DNA from 2 places in the Pseudomonas sp. B33.4 genome. Region 2 is predicted to be linked to the other one. Evidence: predicted binding sites of a transcription regulator. Region 2 holds the regulator's gene; the other holds the start of a gene.

Region 1 (5,693 bases), 2.7 Mb from region 2:
AAGCAGAATGATCAATGCCTGTTTGTGCGCCAGAATTTCTTCCAGCAGGGGCATGTCGCGACCGTGCAACGCGAGGGATTCGGTTTGCAGCAACTCCAGCAATTGTTGAGCTGGAGCAAAGTCGTCGTTGATCAGTTGCAATAAATTAGTGTCGTGCATGGCTGGCCTTGGGTGTTAAGCGTCCAAAAGCCTCGCGCCGGCAAAGGCCTAGCGCTGGGCTTCGAAGTTGAGCAGTTTGCTGGCTACACGGTTGCTGTCGACTTTATAGCTGCCATCGGCAATCGCGGCTTTCAACTCGGCCACACGGGCTTTGTCGACAGCAGGCTGATCGCGCAGCTTGTCAGTGACCTTCTGCAACTGTTGAGCCTCATTGCTGAGGTGTACCGATTCCCCGCTTTTTGCGGTACTGGCCGGTTCGGCCTGGGTATTCAGCGGCGCGGAGGTGCCGGTTTCGGCGGTTTCCTTGGCGTTGCTGGTACGTGTACTGCCCGTAAGTGACGAGGAGCTGTTCAAACGGCTGAAATCGATGACCATGATAAAAACCTCTGGGAATTTGGACGCTTGCCATGTTTTCGGCCATCCCCTGGAAAACTTTAGGCACATTTACAATGAGCCTTGCATGCGCCGGCGCGTGTCCTGCTGCGGCACAGTTTAGGGAACAGCCGGGGTCAGCGCCAGTTTTCTACATCGCGACTTCTACTTGGCCGGGCGCGGTAACTTGCGCCTTGATGACCCGTTGCGAGTTGAGGTTTTTCACGCGGATCTGTTCTTTCAAACCGCCATTGGCCAAGGCTTCACCGGGCATGCGCACGGCAAGCGTGCCGCTGCGTGCGGTAATCACCACTTGATCACCCTTGCGAATGACTTCGGCCTGTTCCAGGTGAACCAGGGTAATGACCTGATCGGCTACCGTTGGTCGGGTCAATTTCTGCCCGATCGCTTCGTCTACCGACGTCAGAAAGCCTTGATTGATCGTACTCACGTCGCGCTCTCGCAAGGTCACGTCCTGCGGCTCGATAATCCCTGCGCGTTTCAGCGGTCGGGTGGTCGTGACAATCTCGCGAAACAGGCGGACTTGAGCGGGCACGAACACCGTCCAGGGCGAGGCGCCCTCGCAGCGGACCTTCACGGTAACCCGGCCCAATGGACGTGCCGGGCTCTCCAAAGTCGCTGTCAATTCCTTGTCGCACATAGGCATGCGCATACGGGGATCGAGCTGGTTTACTTCGATTTCGTAGCGGCCTACCGTTTGACTGGTAGCCAGATAGTCTTCTACGGTGAACTCAAGAAAGCCCTGAGTGACGCCGATAAGCATGTCAGGCAAGGTAACCGCATCAGCAATGGCAGGGCTGCCAGCGAAAAAGCAGCAAATGGCGGACACCGCGCAAAGCCCTCGGCGAAGAGAGGCGGTCAGGTGTCGGAAAAATGTCGTTTGAGCGTTCATACGAGTTAAAAAGCAAGCGCCGTGCCGTTTAGCAATGAATGTGCGTCGCAACAACACTTGGCGTTGGTGTAGGAGTCTGGGCATGGCTGGTGTAATGGATTCGGTGAACCAGCGCACGCAACTGGTGGGGCAGAATCGCCTGGAGCTGTTGTTGTTCCGTCTTGACGGTCAGCAGCTCTACGGAATCAACGTGTTCAAGGTACGGGAAGTGTTGCAGTGCCCGTCGCTGACGTTGATGCCCAAGTCCAGTCCTGTCGTGTGCGGGGTGGCAAATATCCGGGGGGCGACCATTCCGATCCTTGATCTGGCAATGGCCACCGGCTCGGGTGCGTTGAAGGACAAGAACAACCCGTTCGTGATCATCACGGAGTACAACACCAAGACCCAGGGTTTCCTGGTCCGCTCGGTGGAGCGCATCGTCAACATGAACTGGGAAGAGATTCATCCGCCGCCCAAGGGCACGGGTCGCGATCATTACCTGACCGCTGTGACTCGGGTGGACAATCAGTTAGTCGAAATCATCGACGTCGAGAAAGTGCTGGCGGAAGTTGCGCCGACGCCGGAAGCGATTTCGGTGGGCGTGGTCGATGTCGAGACCCAGACCAAGGCACTGTCGTTGCGTGTCTTGACGGTCGATGACTCATCGGTGGCGCGCAAGCAGGTCACGCGTTGCCTGCAGACGATTGGCGTCGAAGTGATCGCGCTGAACGACGGCAAGCAAGCGCTGGATTACCTGCGCAAGCTGGTCGACGAGGGCAAGAGGCCGGAAGAAGAGTTTCTGATGATGATCTCCGACATCGAGATGCCGGAGATGGACGGATACACTTTGACGGCCGAGATTCGCGCTGACCCGCGCATGCAAAAGCTTCATATCATCCTGCATACTTCGTTGTCCGGGGTATTCAATCAGGCGATGGTCAAGAAAGTCGGTGCCGATGACTTTTTGGCCAAGTTCCGTCCTGATGACCTGGCATCCCGGGTAGTCGACCGGATCAAAGCAGCAGATATCAGCTAGGAGCGCTTTGCTCCTGGCGGTCAACACGATTTAAGAGGCGGCATCATTGTCTACGGGTAATTTGGATTTCGAACAGTTCCGGGTCTTCCTGGAAAAAGCCTGTGGCATTTTGCTCGGTGAAAACAAGCAGTACCTGGTCTCGAGCCGTCTCAACAAACTGATGGAGCAGCAAGGCATCAAATCCCTGGGTGAGCTGGTTCAGCGCATCCAGACCCAGCCGCGCAGCGGTTTGCGCGAGCAGGTGGTCGATGCCATGACGACCAACGAAACCCTGTGGTTTCGTGACACCTATCCGTTTGAAGTCTTGAAGAACAAGGTGCTGCCTGAAGCGATCAAGGCCAGCCCCAACCAGCGTCTGCGGATCTGGTCGGCCGCCTGCTCGTCGGGCCAGGAACCGTACTCGCTGTCGATGTCGATCGACGAATTCGAGCGCACGAACCTTGGCCAGTTGAAGATGGGCGTGCAGATTGTCGCCACCGACCTGTCCGGTCTTATGCTGACCAACTGCAAGACCGGCGAGTACGACAGTCTGGCAATCGGTCGCGGTTTGTCGCCGGAACGTCTGCAGCGTTACTTCGACCCGAAAGGGCCGGGCCGCTGGGTGATCAAGGCGCCGATCAAGAGCCGCGTGGAGTTCCGCTCGTTCAACCTGCTCGACAGCTATGCTGCGCTGGGCAAGTTCGACATCGTGTTCTGCCGCAACGTGTTGATCTACTTCTCTGCTGAAGTGAAGAAAGACATCCTGTTGCGCATTCACAGCACGTTGAAGCCGGGCGGTTATCTGTTCCTTGGCGCTTCCGAGGCGCTGAACGGTTTGCCGGACCATTACCAGATGGTGCAGTGCAGCCCGGGGATCATTTACCAGGCGAAATGACCGCATCTGCAACACGAAAATAACGGGAGCCCCCAAAGGCCTCCCGTTTTTTTGTGCCCGAATTATTTTCTACGGACACCACACCCCTGTGGGAGCGAGCCTGCTCGCGAAAGCGGTCTGTCAGTAAAACAGTTGGCGACTGACACGCCGCCTTCGCGAGCAGGCTCGCTCCCACAGGGGATCTGCGTTGACCTGGCAAGGACGGCAAGCGGCAGAAAAGCGGCATCCGGCGGAAACCGGTTGCCGCTTTTCTGGCATTGCCGCTTTGCCGACGCCCGGCAAAGCCCCGGTTTACGGGCGTTTTTTGGTTTGGCACGGCGCTTGCTAAAGCTCAGTTACGAAAAACCGGTCACCTGAAGGTTCCCGACATGAGCATCAGCTTCGATAAAGCGCTCGGCATTCACGAAAAGGCACTGGGCTTCCGCGCCCAGCGTGCCGAAGTGCTGGCCAACAACATCGCCAACGCCGATACCCCGAACTACAAGGCGCGGGATCTGGATTTCTCCAAAGTGCTTGAAGCACAGACCCAGAAAAATGCGAACGGCACCATCGCCCTGAACATGACCAACAGCCGTCACATTGAAGCTGAAGGCCTGGGCAACGGCGACGAATCGCTGATGTATCGCACGCCGATGCAACCTTCGATCGACCAGAACACCGTGGACGCCCAACTGGAACAGTCGAACTACGCGGAAAACGCCGTCGGCTTCCAGGCCAGCTTCACCCTGCTCAACAGCAAATTCAAAGGGCTGGTGTCAGCCCTGCGCGGAGAGTAATCCATGTCCCTGTCCAGCGTTTTCAACATTGCCGGCAGCGGCATGAGCGCACAGACCACACGTCTGAACACCGTGGCGTCGAACATCGCCAACGCCGAGACCGTCTCGTCGAGCATCGACCAGACTTATCGCGCCCGTCACCCGGTATTCGCCACCATGTTCCAGGGCGGCCAGAACAGCGGCAGCAACTCGCTGTTCCAGAGCCAGGACGCGGCCGGTCAGGGCGTACAGGTGCTCGGTGTGGTCGAAGACCAGAGCAACCTCGAAGCGCGCTACGAGCCGAACCATCCGGCGGCCGACGCCAAGGGCTACGTCTACTACCCGAACGTCAACGTGGTGGAAGAAATGGCTGACATGATTTCCGCGAGCCGGTCCTTCCAGACCAACGCCGAAATGATGAACACCGCCAAAACCATGATGCAGAAGGTACTGACCCTCGGTCAGTAATAAGGGGCGACTGCCATGAGTGTTTCCGATACCACCAGCAGCTTGAGCATGAATGACATCCTGGCGAACTCGTCGAAAAAGACCAGTTCGACCACTGGTGGCATTGCTTCGGCCACGAACAGCGCCACCGGCGGCCAGGCCCTGGGCAAGGACGCGTTCCTGCAATTGCTGGTCACCCAGCTGAAAAACCAGAACCCGCTCGATCCGCAGGACAACAGCGCATTCGTTGCGCAGTTGGCGCAGTTCAGTAGCCTGGAAGGCATCACTACGCTGAACTCCACCGTGAGTGGCCTTGCTGGCAACTACAACTCGTCGCAAGCCTTGCAGGCCTCGTCGCTGGTGGGCCGCAACGTCATCGTACAGACCAACTCGGTTCAGCTCGACGATCCGAGCAAAGGCATGACCGGTTCGGTCACCGTTCCGTCGTCGATTGCCGGCGGCACCGTCAGCATCACCGACAGCAGCGGCACGGTCGTTCGCACCATCGATCTGGGCAGTCGCGCCGCAGGCGCCGCGAGCTTCACCTGGGACGGCAAGGACAAGGACGGCAATGTGGTCAAGACCGGTACCTATACCGTCAAGGCCAACGCATCGATCAATGGCACATCGACCGATATGGCGACCTACCTGCCGGCCACCGTCACCAGCGTGACGATCAGCCAGACCGGCGGCGAGCTGATGCTCAACCTGTCCGGCAAGGGCACTGTTGCCCTGTCCAAAGTACAAACCATTGGTATATAGAGCCGACTAACCGGCACAAAGGAGTGGAATATGTCTTTCAATATCGGCCTTAGCGGTCTCTATGCAGCCAACAAGCAACTGGACGTGACCGGCAACAACATCGCCAACGTCGCGACCGCCGGTTTCAAATCGTCCCGTGCAGAATTCGAAGACGTCTACTCGGCCACTCGCCTGGGTAGCGGCAGCAAAGTGATCGGCAACGGCGTGCGCCTGGCCAATGTTTCCCAGCAGTTCACCCAGGGTGACATCAACAACACCGGTAACGTGCTGGACATGGGCATCAACGGTTCGGGCTTCTTCACCATGAGCAACAACGGCTCGGTGTCCTACACCCGTGCCGGTACGTTCAAGGTCGACAACGCCGGTTACATCACCAACACCGACTACACCTCGCGC
Region 2 (13,689 bases):
CGTTGATGGCCAAGGAACAGCACGATTTCGACCTGTTTCACGAGTGGGACATTACGCCAGAGCAAGCGATCGAGAAGGCCTTGCTCTGTGAAGCGGCGGCGTTCGACGCCGATGCGCGGATCAAGAACGCCGACGGCACGACCCTCAGCACCCATCAGGGCTGCCGGGTTTACGGCAACAGCCACGGTTTCATTGGTGGCTACGCATCGACCCGGCACAGCCTGAGCTGCGTGATGATCGCCGAGGCCGATGGCCAGATGCAGCGTGATTACTGGTACGACGTGAGCCGTCAGGGCGAATTGCTGGCCGATCCGGTGAGCATTGGTCAGCGTGCCGCGCAACGCGCAGCGAGCCGGCTGGGCGCGCGGCCGGTGCCAACTTGCGAAGTGCCGGTGCTGTTTTCCGCAGAGCTGGCGGGCGGTCTTTTCGGCAGCTTCCTCTCGGCGGTGTCCGGCGGCAGTCTGTATCGCAAATCGTCGTTCCTTGAAGGCACTTTGGGGCAGAAGCTGTTCCCGGAATGGCTGACGATTGATGAACGCCCGCACTTGATGCGCGCGATGGGCAGCGCCTCCTATGACGGTGACGGCCTGGCGACGTACGCCAAACCGTTCGTCGAAAAGGGCGAGTTGGTCTCGTACATCCTTGGCACGTACTCCGGGCGCAAGCTCGGTATGCCGAGCACGGCGAACGCCGGCGGAGTGCATAACCTGTTCGTCACCCATGGTGATGAAGACCAGGCGGCGCTGTTGAAGCGTATGGGCCGTGGCTTGCTGGTCACCGAATTGATGGGCCATGGTCTGAACATGGTCACCGGCGACTACTCGCGTGGTGCGGCGGGTTTCTGGGTCGAGAACGGCGAAATCCAGTTCGCGGTGCAGGAAGTGACCATCGCCGGCAACATGCGTGACATGTTCAAGCAGATCGTTGCCGTGGGTAATGACTTGGAACTGCGCAGCAACATTCGCACCGGCTCGGTATTGATTGAACGGATGACTGTCGCGGGCAGCTAAACGCCAGTCGTCATACACAAAAGGCGCGCCACCTCATCGGGTGGCGCGCCTTTTTTATTGGCTCCATACAAAACCAATGTGGGAGCGAGCCTGCTCGCGAAAGCGATTTCACTGCCGACCGCAGTGGTGACCGGCACGACGCCTTCGCGAGCAGGCTCGCTCCCACAATGGACTCTGTGTAACTCGGTGCTCTTGTTTTGGTTCTCATTATCATCTAATAATAAATCTCATTATCGGATGAGCCCCGGATCATGAGTTCTGCCTTGCACGAGCAGCCGTACCTCGAAAGCTGGCGCTGGATGAGTCGCCAGATCCGTTGCGCGATTGATCCCGACGAGCCGCGCCTGATCGAACATTACCTCGCCGAAGGCCGGTATCTGTCTTGTTGCACTGCGACTTCTCCCTGGACCATCGCTGAAACCTCCTTCCGTCTGCTGCTCGACACGGCCACCGACATCGCCTTGCCGTGGCACTGGCGGAGCATCTGCCTCGATCAAGCCTGGCGCCCGTTGCGTGAAATGGAGCGCCTGTCTTTGTGCAACTGCCGGCTCAAACGCTGGCAACGCTACACCTGGCAGCTCGCCACTTGCGAATTGCTTCCCTCGATTCCCCTTATTGAACTGGTGCAAGGATTTTCAGATGACCAAGACACGTATTGAGCGCGACAGCATGGGCGAGCTGCAGGTGCCGGTGGACGCTCTCTACGGCGCGCAAACCCAGCGCGCAGTGGATAACTTCCCGATCAGTGGCAAGCCGATGCCGACGCAATTCATCCGCGCGCTGATCCTCGCCAAGGCTGCGGCTGCCCGCGCCAACGTCGAACTCAACCAGATCAGCGCCGCCCAAGGCAAAGCCATCAGCGACGCCGCGCAAGGCTTGCTCGAAGGCGATTTCATGCAGCATTTTCCGGTGGATATCTTCCAGACCGGTTCCGGCACCAGTTCCAACATGAACGCTAACGAAGTGATCGCCACCCTGGCCAGCCGCCTGCTCGGTGAGACGGTCAACGCCAACGATCACGTCAACTGCGGTCAGAGCAGCAACGACATTATCCCGACCACCATCCACGTCAGTGCCGCACTGGCCCTGCACGAACAACTGCTGCCGGCATTGCTGCATTTGGTGCAGGTGATCGAGCACAAAGCCGAGCAAGTACATCACCACGTCAAAACCGGCCGTACGCATTTGATGGACGCGATGCCGGTGCGCATGAGCCAGGTGCTCAATGGTTGGGCGCAACAGCTCAAGGCCAACATCGCCCACCTGCAAGACTTGCTGCCGAGCCTGCAATCCCTGGCGCAGGGCGGCACAGCGGTTGGCACCGGGATCAACGCGCATCCTGAGTTCGCCGCACGTTTCAGCCGCCAACTCAGCCAACTGACCGATGTGCAATTCACCCCAGGCAAAGATCTGTTCGCGTTGATCGGCTCGCAAGACACCGCCGTCGCTGTCTCTGGCCAGCTTAAAGCCACCGCAGTGTCGCTGATGAAAATCGCCAATGACCTGCGCTGGATGAACTCCGGCCCGCTCGCCGGCCTCGGCGAAATCGAACTGGAAGCCTTGCAACCGGGCTCGTCGATCATGCCGGGCAAGGTCAATCCGGTGATCCCCGAAGCCACCGCCATGGTTGCCGCGCAAGTCATCGGCAACGATTCAGTGATCACCATCGCCGGTCAGTCGGGCAATTTCGAACTCAACGTGATGCTGCCGATCATCGCCCAGAATCTGCTGAGCAGCATCGAGTTGCTGGCCAATTCCAGCCGCCTGCTCGGTGACAAGGCCATTGCCAGCTTCAAGGTCAACGAGTCGCGCTTGAAAGAAGCGTTGTCGCGCAACCCGATTCTGGTGACCGCGCTCAACCCGATCATCGGTTACCAGAAAGCCGCGGAAATCGCCAAGCAGGCCTACAAAGAAGGTCGCGCGGTGATCGATGTCGCTCTGGAACACACCGACCTGTCGCGCAGCCAACTGGAAGAGTTGCTCAATCCCGAGAAACTCACCGCCGGCGGCGTGTAAACCCCGCTACCGCTTTGGAGGCTCACCATGGAGCACTGGAAACGCACGATCGAACGGGCCAATCGCTGCTTCATGCTGGGCGAATTGATCGACGCCCGCGAGGCTTACCTGCAAGCCCTGGCCTTGGCGCAAGTGTTGTTCGAACGCTGGGCGGATGCCGACGAAGCGGTGGCGGCCTGCGTCATCTCCCACCACAACCTGGCTGACTTGCACCTGCGCTTGAATCAGCCGGAGGAGAGCGCTGAATACCTCTGCGCCATCCACCAACGGCTGCTGCAGACCATGCAGGACGAACGCCAGCGTCTGGCATTGCGTGAAGCGGCGCTGCGCCAGAGCAGCAAGACCTACGTCGAGCTGCTGAATTTTATCAGCGAACACGGCGAATACCCGCGGACCCAGCGTTTGCTGCACCCGGATACCGGCAATGCGCGCCGCGCGCCTGCCCCAAACCACCATGGAGTCCATTGAAATGGCTTTTACCTTGCCTGCCTTGCCTTACGCCTACGACGCTCTCGAGCCGCATATCGATGCGCAGACCATGGAGATTCACTACACCAAGCATCACCAGACCTACATCAACAACTTAAACGCCGCCGTAGAAGGCACCGAATACGCTGAGTGGCCGGTGGAAAAGCTCGTCGCCAGCGTTCAGCAATTGCCGGAAAAACTCCGCGCGGCGGTAATCAATCAGGGCGGCGGTCACGCCAACCACTCGCTGTTCTGGGAAGTGATGGTGCCGAGTGGTGGCGGTAAGCCGGACGGCGCGCTGGGCAAGGCCATCGATGAGCAACTGGGTGGTCTCGACAGTTTCAAGGAAGCCTTCACCAAAGCCGCTCTGACTCGCTTCGGCAGCGGCTGGGCCTGGCTCAGCGTGACCCCGGAGAAAAAGCTGATCGTGGAAAGCAGTGGCAATCAGGACAGCCCGCTGATGAACGGCAACACGCCGATTCTCGGTCTCGATGTCTGGGAACACGCCTATTACCTGCGCTATCAGAACCGTCGCCCGGAATACATCAACGCGTTCTACAACGTAATTAACTGGCCTGAAGTGGCTGCGCGCTATCAGGCCGCACTGGTTTAAGTCTTTTATAAAAACAATCCAAGGCTGACTATGGGCACTGAAACACTGGCGATCGGAAGTGGGCGTATGTTTCGTTACGCAGTGGGATCGCTGTTGCTGTTGGCGGGCATGACCTTGCTGGTCGCCCACGGGCTGGAATGGCTGAATCTGGAGCCGAGGCTGTTGCGGGCGTTGCAAGGCGGTGCGATCTGCGCCCTCGGCACGGCGCTTGGCGCTGTGCCGGTGCTGGTGATTCGGCGTATGCCGCAAGCGCTCAGCGATACGTTGCTGGGGTTTGGCGCCGGCGTGATGCTGGCGGCGACGGCGTTTTCGTTGATCGTGCCGGGCATTGCCGCCGCTGAAAACCTGGGCCTGACACCGTGGGGCGCCAGTGGGCTGATTTGCTTCGGCATCATGCTCGGAGCTTTCGGACTGTATCTGGTCGATCGCAAAGTTTCCGGCGCTTCACCGGAAATGCTCGTCGGCACTGTCGAGCATCCGGTGATCCCGCCGCGAATCTGGCTGTTCGTCTTCGCCATCATTGCCCACAACATCCCTGAAGGCATGGCGGTTGGTGTTTCTGCAGGCGGCGGCATGCCGGATGCGGACAGCTTGGCCATGGGCATTGCTTTGCAGGATGTGCCGGAAGGTCTGGTGATTGCGCTGGTATTGGCCGGGGCGGGGATGTCGCGGGTCAAAGCGTTTTTGATCGGCGCGGCGTCTGGTCTGGTCGAACCGGTGTTTGCCCTGCTTTGTGCGTGGCTGGTCAGCCTTGCGCAGGTGTTGTTGCCATTAGGGTTGGCACTGGCGGCAGGGGCAATGTTGCTGGTGGTGACCCACGAGGTCATTCCCGAGTCGCGACGCAATGGTCATGACAAACTGGCCAGTCTTGGCTTGTTGATCGGGTTTTGTTTGATGATGGTGATGGATACCGCGTTGGGCTGAACAAAAGTGAGGGAGCAAGCTCCCTCACCGGCGGATCAACCGCCCTCGTCGAAATAGTTGTTGATCAGCGCCACCAGCGCATCCAGCGCCTCCTGATCCTGATGCCCTTCAGTACTCAGATAGATCCTGGTGCCCTTGCCAGCTGCCAGCATCATCATCGCCATGATGCTTTTGCCATCGACGGTAGTCTCTGGCGTGCGTCCCACTCTGATCGTGCAATCCGGATACTGCCCGGCCACTCCGACAAACTTGGCCGATGCGCGGGCATGCAGGCCCAGCTTGTTGATGATTTCGATTTCCAGAGCAGGCATCGCGGTGTGAATCCTTTAAGTGAGGTCGCGGTGGCGAACCTGGACATTCTTCAGGGTTTTCTGCAGGGCCTGACCCAGGCGTTCGGTCAGGTAGACGGAGCGGTGATGCCCGCCGGTGCAGCCAATGGCAATGGTGACATAGGCACGGTTGCTCGCGGCGAAGCGCGGCAGCCACTTGTGCAGGTAGGTGAAGATGTCCTGGAACATTTCTTCGACTTCCGGCTGCGCCGCGAGGTATTCGGCCACTGGCGCATCGAGACCTGATTGCGCACGCAGTTCCGGCTTCCAGTACGGATTGGGCAGGCAGCGCACATCGAACACCAGATCCGCGTCTACCGGCATGCCGCGCTTGAAGCCGAATGACTCGACCAGAAACGCGGTACCCGGCTCCGGCTGATTCAGCAGGCGCAGCTTGATGGTGTCGCGCAACTGGTACAGGTTCAGATTGGTGGTGTTGATTTTCAGATCGGCGAGGTCGGCGATCGGGCCAAGCAGGGCGGTTTCATCCTGAATCGCCTCGGCCAGCGAGCGATTGGCGTTGCTCAGCGGATGGCGACGACGGGTTTCGGAGAAACGCTTGAGCAGGGTTTCTTCGTCGGCGTCCAGATACAGGACATCGCACTGGATGTGCTTGGCCCGGACATCTTCAAGGAGTTCGGGAAAGCGCGTCAGATGACTCGGCAGGTTGCGCGCATCGATCGATACGGCCACCAGCGGTTGCGCCAGCTCAGTGTGAATCAGCGCGCGTTCGGCCAATTCCGGCAGCAAGCCTGCAGGCAGGTTGTCGATGCAGTAATAGCCGTTGTCCTCAAGGACATCCAGAGCCGTACTTTTACCCGAGCCGGAACGGCCGCTGACGATGATCAAGCGCATGATTAGTGCCCGTTCTGCTCGTCCAGGACAACCTGATACAAGGCTTCGTTGCTCGCGGCACTACGCAGTTTATCGCGAACATCCTTGCGGTCGAGCATGCTGGCGATCTGACGCAGCAACTCCAGGTGCGCATCGGTGGCGGCTTCCGGGACCAGCAATACGAACAGCAGATCAACCGGCGCACCGTCGATGGCGTCGAAATCAATAGGTGCTTCAAGGTGCATCAGCGCACTGATAGGCGCTTCGCAACCCTTGAGGCGGCAGTGAGGAATGGCGATGCCGTTGCCAAAACCGGTGGAACCGAGTTTTTCACGGGCAATCAGGGCCTCGAAGACATCTTGCATCTCCAGATCCGGCACTTCGCGGGCGATCAGGTTGGCAATTTGTTCGAGGGCTTTCTTTTTACTGCCGCCCGGCACGTTCACGAGAGAACGGCCGGGGGTCAGGATACTTTCAAGTCGGATCATGGGGTGGGGGGTTATCGACCGGTCGCGCCCTGGAGCAGGCTCTGGGTCTTTTCCTTATGCTTTTTGAGTTGTTTATCCAGCTTGTCGGTCAAGGCGTCGATCGCCGCGTACATATCGGTATGTTCCGCGTTGGCGACCACTTCGCTGCCGGGTATATGCAAGGTGGCTTCGATTTTCTGCTTCAGCTTTTCGACGCACATCGTGACCTGCACGTTGGTGATCTTGTCGAAATGTCGCTCCAGTCGTTGGAGTTTTTCCTCGATATAGGAACGCAGAGGTTGGGTCACTTCCAGTTGGTGTCCACTGATGTTGACTTGCATACAGCTTCTCCTTCGTTGCCAGTGCATAAAGCGGCAGGCTGGATAGCCTGCCACTGGAACGCTGTAACGTGGCTTACATCAACCGCTTGCGTTCGCTCGAAGGCGCGATCCCGAGGGATTCGCGGTACTTGGCGACGGTGCGGCGAGCCACCTGAATGCCTTGTGCCTCCAGTAAACCAGCGATCTTGCTGTCACTCAACGGCTTTTTCTGATTTTCCGCGGCAACCAGTTTTTTGATGATCGCGCGGATCGCCGTGGACGAGCATTCGCCGCCTTCGGAGGTGCTGACGTGGCTGGAGAAAAAGTATTTCAGCTCATAAATACCGCGCGGGGTATGCATGAATTTCTGCGTGGTCACCCGCGAAATCGTCGACTCGTGCATGCCGACCGCTTCGGCGATGTCGTGCAGGACCAGCGGCTTCATGGCTTCGTCGCCGTATTCCAGAAAACCGCGCTGATGCTCGACGATCTGGGTGGCAACTTTCATCAGGGTTTCGTTGCGGCTCTGCAGGCTCTTGATGAACCAGCGGGCTTCCTGCAACTGGTTACGCATGAAGGTGTTGTCGGCGCTGGTGTCGGCGCGACGGACGAAACCCGCGTACTGGGCGTTGACGCGCAGGCGTGGCACCGATTCCTGGTTCAACTCGACCAGCCAGCGCTCATTGTCCTTGCGCACAATGACGTCTGGCACAACGTATTCGGCTTCGGTGGATTCGATCTGCGAACCTGGACGCGGATTAAGGCTCTGCACCAGTTCGATGACCTGACGCAGTTCATCTTCCTTGAGCTTCATGCGGCGCATCAACTGGCTGTAGTCGCGGCTGCCCAGCAGGTCGATGTAGTCGGTAACCAGACGTTTCGCTTCAGCCAGCCAAGGTGTCTTGGCCGATAGCTGGCGCAATTGCAGCAACAGGCATTCGCCGAGGTTGCGCGCACCGATGCCGGCTGGTTCGAACTGTTGAATGCGGTGCAGGACGGCTTCGATTTCGTCCAGTTCGATGTCCAGTTCCGGGTCGAACGCCTCAAGAATTTCTTCGAGGGTTTCGTCGAGGTAGCCCTGATTGTTGATGCAATCGATCAGGGTCACGGCGATCAGGCGATCGGTGTCGGACATCGGTGCGAGATTCAGTTGCCACAGCAAATGGCTTTGCAGGCTCTCGCCGGCAGAGGTGCGGGTGGTGAAGTCCCACTCGTCATCATCGTTGCTGGGCAGGCTGCTGGCGCTGGTCTGGTAGACGTCTTCCCAGGCGGTGTCGACCGGAAGTTCGTTGGGGATGCGCTCGTTCCATTCGCCGTCCTCGAGGTTGTCGACCGTCGGGGCGGTTTCCTGATAGGAAGGTTCCTGGATCTCGGTGTTGGGCTTCTGTTCGGCGTTGTCGGCCATAGGGTCGGAATTGTCGAAGTCTTCGCCTTCTTCCTGGCGTTCGAGCATCGGATTGGATTCCAGCGCCTCCTGGATTTCCTGTTGCAGATCCAGGGTCGACAATTGGAGCAGGCGGATGGCCTGTTGCAGCTGCGGTGTCATCGTCAGCTGCTGGCCCATTCTCAAGACTAGCGATGGTTTCATGGCAGGGGCTTAACACCTTATTCGCCGGCGCTATGCGCCATCCACTACAGGGCGCCGAAGCGCCAAACTTAAGCAAATTATATGCCTGAAACTGAAGTGTTTGCCTAGAGCGCTGTAACAATTAAAGCGTATTAAATCCTGCTTGAATCGATACAGCGCCCCGGCGGCGCACCGGGCACTGTTGCGCTTACAGGCGGAACTCGTGGCCCAGATACACTTCCTTGACCAGATCGTTGGCCAGGATGGTTTCTGCGTCGCCTTCGGCGATCAGTTGACCATCGTTGACGATGTAAGCGGTTTCGCAGATGTCCAGCGTCTCACGGACGTTGTGGTCGGTGATCAGCACACCGATACCCTTGGCCTTGAGGTGGTGGATAATCTGCTTGATGTCGCCGACCGAAATCGGGTCGACACCGGCGAACGGTTCGTCGAGCAGGATGAATTTCGGTGCGGTCGCCAGTGCGCGAGCGATTTCCACCCGGCGGCGTTCACCGCCGGAAAGGCTCATGCCGAGGTTGTCGCGGATGTGGCTGATGTGGAATTCCTGCAGCAGGCTTTCCAGCTCCTTGCGACGGCCGGCCTTGTCGAGTTCCTGACGGGTCTCGAGGATGGCCATGATGTTATCGGCCACCGACAGTTTGCGGAAGATCGACGCTTCTTGCGGCAGATAGCCGATACCGGCCTTGGCGCGACCGTGCATTGGCTGATGGCTGACGTCCAGATCGTCGATCAGCACGCGGCCCTGATCGGCCTGTACCAGGCCGACGATCATGTAGAAGCACGTGGTCTTGCCGGCACCGTTCGGGCCGAGCAGGCCGACGATCTGGCCGCTGTCGATCGACAGGCTGACGTCACGCACGACCTGGCGGCTTTTATAGGCCTTGGCCAGGTGCTGAGCTTTCAGAGTTGCCATTACTGGGTTTTCTCGTCGGTTTTCTTCTTCGGCTGGATCACCATGTCGATGCGTGGACGCGCCTCGGTGACCTTGCTGCCGGTAGCGCGACCGGCGCTGGCCAGTTTCTTCACGGTGTCATAGACGATTTTCTCGCCCTGAGTCGTGTTGTTGTCCTTGTCGACCACCTTGGCCTTGTCGATCAGTACGACGCGGTTTTGCGCGGCGTGGTACTGGATCGTCACGCCCCAGCCCTGAACCGGCTTGGTGTCGCCAGCGGTCTGCAGTTGTTCGAAGTAGGCAAGGTTGCCTACCGAAGTCACCACGTCGATATCGCCGGCCGGGGTACGAGTGATGGTCACGGTATTGCCGGTGACCTTCATCGAGCCCTGGGTGATGATCACATCACCTTTATAAGTGGCGATGCCGTTCTTGTCGTCCAGTTGGGCGTCGTCGGCCTGAATGCGGATAGGTTGCTGCTGATCGTTCGGCAGAGCCCAGGCGCTCACGCTTCCCAGTGCTGCGCCCAGACTGAGCAAAATAGGGAGGGTTTTAACGAGCCTCATACTGTCCTCTTACGTTCGATAGCAGGTGTATCCTGCTTTCCTTCAGGTACGCTTTCATTCCAACGCCAGTCGATACACCGCCAGCGCCGTCGATTCTAACGGGTTGCTCGGTCTGCGCATATTCCTGCTGCGGGAACACGGTCATGCGAGTGGAAGTGATCAGGATGTCACGCTTCTTTTCATCGGTGCGCGCAACGCGTACCGAGTCGATCAGTTCGACTTCGGTACCGCCTGAGTTCACTTCGCCGCGCTCACTGGTCACGTGCCACGGAAATTCCGTTCCGCGGTACATGTTCAGATCGGGTTTGGTCACGAGGGTGATATCGGTTGCCTTCACGTGCTCGGCCTTTTCCGACGTCATTTCATATTGCACCTTGCCATCCGGCAGGTATTGCAGGGTGTGCGTGTTGGTCGCATACCAGTCGATAGGCGTTTCCACCGAGGTGACTGGTGGTTTGTCGAGAAAGCGTTCCGGACTGATATTCCAATAGCCGACCGCGGCGAAAATCGCAGCGATGCAGCCGAACAGCAGGACGTTACGAAATTTTTTGCTGAACATGGTTTGGCTCACAGGTACGCGGCGTTGGCCGCATCGAGGCGGCCCTGGGCGCGCAGGATCAATTCGCAGAATTCGCGGGCGGCACCTTCGCCACCGCGAGCGCGGGTCACGCCATGGGCGTGTTCGCGGACGAAGTCGGCAGCGTTGGCCACGGCCATGCCTAGACCTACGCGGCGAATCACCGGCAGATCGGGCAGGTCGTCACCGAGATAGGCCACCTCTTCATAGCTTAGGCCCAGTTGCTCGAGAAGACCGTCGAGAACAACCAATTTGTCTTCACGCCCCTGAAACAGGTGCGGGATGCCGAGGTTTTTCGCGCGACGTTCGACCACCGGTGTCTTGCGACCGCTGATGATGGCGGTCTGCACGCCGGCGTTCATCAGCATTTTGATGCCCTGGCCGTCGAGGGTATTGAAGGTCTTGAATTCGCTGCCGTCTTCAAGGAAATACAGGCGTCCGTCGGTGAGAACACCGTCGACGTCGAAAACCGCCAGTTTGATCGCTTTGCCGCGTTGCAGCAGATCGTTGCTCATTACATGACTCCTGCGCGCAGCAGATCGGAGAGGTTGAAGGCGCCGACCGGGCGATCTTCTTCGTCTACGACTACCAATGCGTTGATTCGGTGGTCTTCCATGATTTTCAGGGCTTCGGCGGCCAGCATTTCGGGGCGGGCAGTCTTGCCGTGAGCGGTCATGACCTGATCGATGGTGGCGCTGCGAATATCGATGCTGCGATCCAGCGTGCGGCGCAGATCGCCGTCAGTGAAGATCCCGGCGAGTTTGCCATCGGTTTCAAGGATGACGGTCATGCCCAGACCTTTACGGGTCATTTCCATCAGTGCGTCCTTGAGCAGCGTACCGCGTTGTACTTGTGGCAGCTCCTGTCCGGCGTGCATGACGTTTTCCACTTTCAGCAGCAGGCGACGGCCCAAGGCTCCGCCCGGGTGCGAGAACGCAAAGTCTTCAGCGGTGAAGCCGCGTGCTTCCAGCAACGCTACGGCCAGCGCGTCACCCATTACCAGTGCCGCTGTCGTCGATGAGGTCGGCGCCAGGTTCAGCGGGCAGGCTTCATGCTCGACGTGAACGTTGAGATTGACCTCGGCCGCCTTCGCCAGCGGTGACTGCGGGTTGCCGGTTACGCTGATCAACTGGATGCCCAGACGCTTGATCAGCGGCAGCAAGGTGACGATTTCGTTGGTCGAGCCAGAATTCGACAGGGCCAGGATCACGTCATCGCGAGTGATCATGCCCATGTCGCCATGGCTGGCTTCGGCCGGGTGGACAAAAAAGGCCGGGGTGCCGGTGCTGGCCAGGGTCGCGGCGATCTTGTTGCCGATGTGCCCGGATTTGCCCATGCCGACCACGACTACACGGCCCTTGCTGGCCAGAATCATCTCGCAAGCACGTACGAAATCGGCGTCGATATGGGGCAACAAGCCTTGTACGGCTTCCACTTCGAGTTGGATGGTGCGTTGTGCCGATTGAATCAGGTCGCTGGATTGGCTCATGTCAGAAATCGTATAGCCCGATGAAAAGGCGGCGATTATAGCGGTTATGTTGCAAAGCCTCACGCAAGTTCGTCGTGCTTTGTCATTCCTCGTTACCAAAACCGGGAAAAACAACCCGCAGACCTGTCATATCGCCGAACACAGGCTGGCACAAGCCTTGGGCGCGTCGCCTTTGCAGTGATATAGTTCGCCGCCAGTTCGGCCTGCCCGGGGTGTACGTACTTTTTAAGTAAAGACAGGCGTCCGAGTGAGAGGCTGCATCGCAAGGAGTTTAGATGAGTGCCGATAACGCCTACGCGGTCGAGCTGAAGGGAGTCTCCTTCAAGCGCGGTGCGCGCAGCATTTTCAATAACGTCGATATTCGCATCCCGCGCGGCAAGGTTACCGGCATCATGGGGCCTTCCGGGTGTGGCAAGACCACATTGCTGCGATTGATGGGCGCGCAACTGCGTCCTTCCAGCGGCGAAGTCTGGGTCAACGGTCAGAACCTGCCTGCGCTTTCGCGCAGCGATCTGTTCGATGCGCGAAAGCACATGGGTGTGCTGTTTCAAAGCGGCGCGCTGTTCACCGATCTCGATGTGTTCGAGAACGTGGCTTTCCCCCTGCGTGTTCATACCGATTTGCCGGAAGAAATGATCCGCGACATCGTCCTGCTCAAATTGCAGGCGGTCGGTCTGCGTGGCGCAATCGAATTGATGCCCGATGAGCTGTCCGGCGGCATGAAGCGTCGCGTTGCTCTGGCGCGGGCCATTGCGCTCGATCCGCAGATTCTCATGTACGACGAACCGTTCGTCGGGCAGGACCCGATTGCCATGGGCGTGCTGGTCCGTCTGATCCGTTTGCTCAATGATGCGCTGGGGATCACCAGTATCGTGGTGTCCCACGATCTGGCGGAAACTGCGAGCATTGCCGACTATATCTATGTCGTCGGTGACGGTCAGGTGCTGGGGCAGGGGACGCCGGACGAGTTGATGAACTCGGACGAGCCGCGTATCCGTCAGTTCATGACCGGCGATCCCGATGGCCCGGTGCCGTACCATTTTCCAGCGACGGATTACCGCGCAGATCTTCTGGGGAAGCGCTGATGCGCAGAATTTCATTAATAGAACGCGTGCGCCGGTTCGGCGAGGCGGCGGTCGACGCCGTTGCGGTGTTCGGTCGGGCGACGCTGTTCCTGTTTCATGCCCTGTTGGGGCGTGGCGGTATCAGCGGCGGTTTCAGTCTGCTGGTCAAACAGTTGCACTCGGTCGGCGTGATGTCGCTGGTGATCATCGTCGTTTCGGGGATTTTCATTGGCATGGTGCTGGCCCTGCAGGGCTTCAGCATTCTGTCGAGCTACGGTTCGGAGCAGGCGGTGGGGCAGATGGTTGCGCTGACCCTGTTGCGTGAGCTGGGGCCGGTGGTGACTGCGCTGTTGTTTGCCGGTCGTGCCGGGTCGGCGCTGACCGCAGAGATCGGCAACATGAAGTCCACCGAACAGCTTTCCAGCCTCGAAATGATCGGCGTCGATCCGCTCAAATACATTATTGCCCCGCGCCTGTGGGCCGGCTTCATTTCCCTGCCGGTGCTGGCAATGATTTTCAGCGTGGTCGGCAT

What was found. Region 2 encodes sigma-54, which starts transcription at its own class of promoters, with help from an activator protein. Its sites were predicted from a motif close to ANTGGCATNNANNTTGCTNT; they were not measured.
Region 1: a site for sigma-54 is predicted at 3,642-3,661, ahead of flgB (flagellar basal body rod protein FlgB). Genes of this name have one in related genera too.

What each region holds. Positions count from the first base shown of each region.
Region 1 is NZ_CP140706.1:4,906,356-4,912,048, reverse strand. Features, by position in the region: gene U6037_RS21625 (flagellar protein FlgN) at 1-159, opposite strand, end outside; gene flgM (flagellar biosynthesis anti-sigma factor FlgM) at 208-534, opposite strand; gene flgA (flagellar basal body P-ring formation chaperone FlgA) at 683-1,444, opposite strand; gene U6037_RS21610 (chemotaxis protein CheV) at 1,527-2,459, shown strand; gene cheR (protein-glutamate O-methyltransferase CheR) at 2,506-3,333, shown strand; gene flgB (flagellar basal body rod protein FlgB) at 3,702-4,109, shown strand; gene flgC (flagellar basal body rod protein FlgC) at 4,113-4,556, shown strand; gene flgD (flagellar hook assembly protein FlgD) at 4,572-5,297, shown strand; gene flgE (flagellar hook protein FlgE) at 5,328-5,693, shown strand, end outside.
Region 2 is NZ_CP140706.1:998,713-1,012,401, forward strand. Features, by position in the region: gene pmbA (metalloprotease PmbA) at 1-1,010, shown strand, start outside; gene U6037_RS04245 (FagA protein) at 1,262-1,669, shown strand; gene U6037_RS04250 (class II fumarate hydratase) at 1,650-3,026, shown strand; gene U6037_RS04255 (hypothetical protein) at 3,054-3,494, shown strand; gene U6037_RS04260 (superoxide dismutase) at 3,496-4,107, shown strand; gene U6037_RS04265 (ZIP family metal transporter) at 4,138-5,031, shown strand; gene U6037_RS04270 (HPr family phosphocarrier protein) at 5,067-5,342, opposite strand; gene rapZ (RNase adapter RapZ) at 5,358-6,215, opposite strand; gene ptsN (PTS IIA-like nitrogen regulatory protein PtsN) at 6,218-6,682, opposite strand; gene hpf (ribosome hibernation-promoting factor, HPF/YfiA family) at 6,694-7,002, opposite strand; gene U6037_RS04290 (RNA polymerase factor sigma-54) at 7,076-8,569, opposite strand; gene lptB (LPS export ABC transporter ATP-binding protein) at 8,757-9,482, opposite strand; gene lptA (lipopolysaccharide transport periplasmic protein LptA) at 9,482-10,027, opposite strand; gene lptC (LPS export ABC transporter periplasmic protein LptC) at 10,014-10,586, opposite strand; gene U6037_RS04310 (KdsC family phosphatase) at 10,595-11,119, opposite strand; gene U6037_RS04315 (KpsF/GutQ family sugar-phosphate isomerase) at 11,119-12,093, opposite strand; gene U6037_RS04320 (ATP-binding cassette domain-containing protein) at 12,369-13,178, shown strand; gene mlaE (lipid asymmetry maintenance ABC transporter permease subunit MlaE) at 13,178-13,689, shown strand, end outside.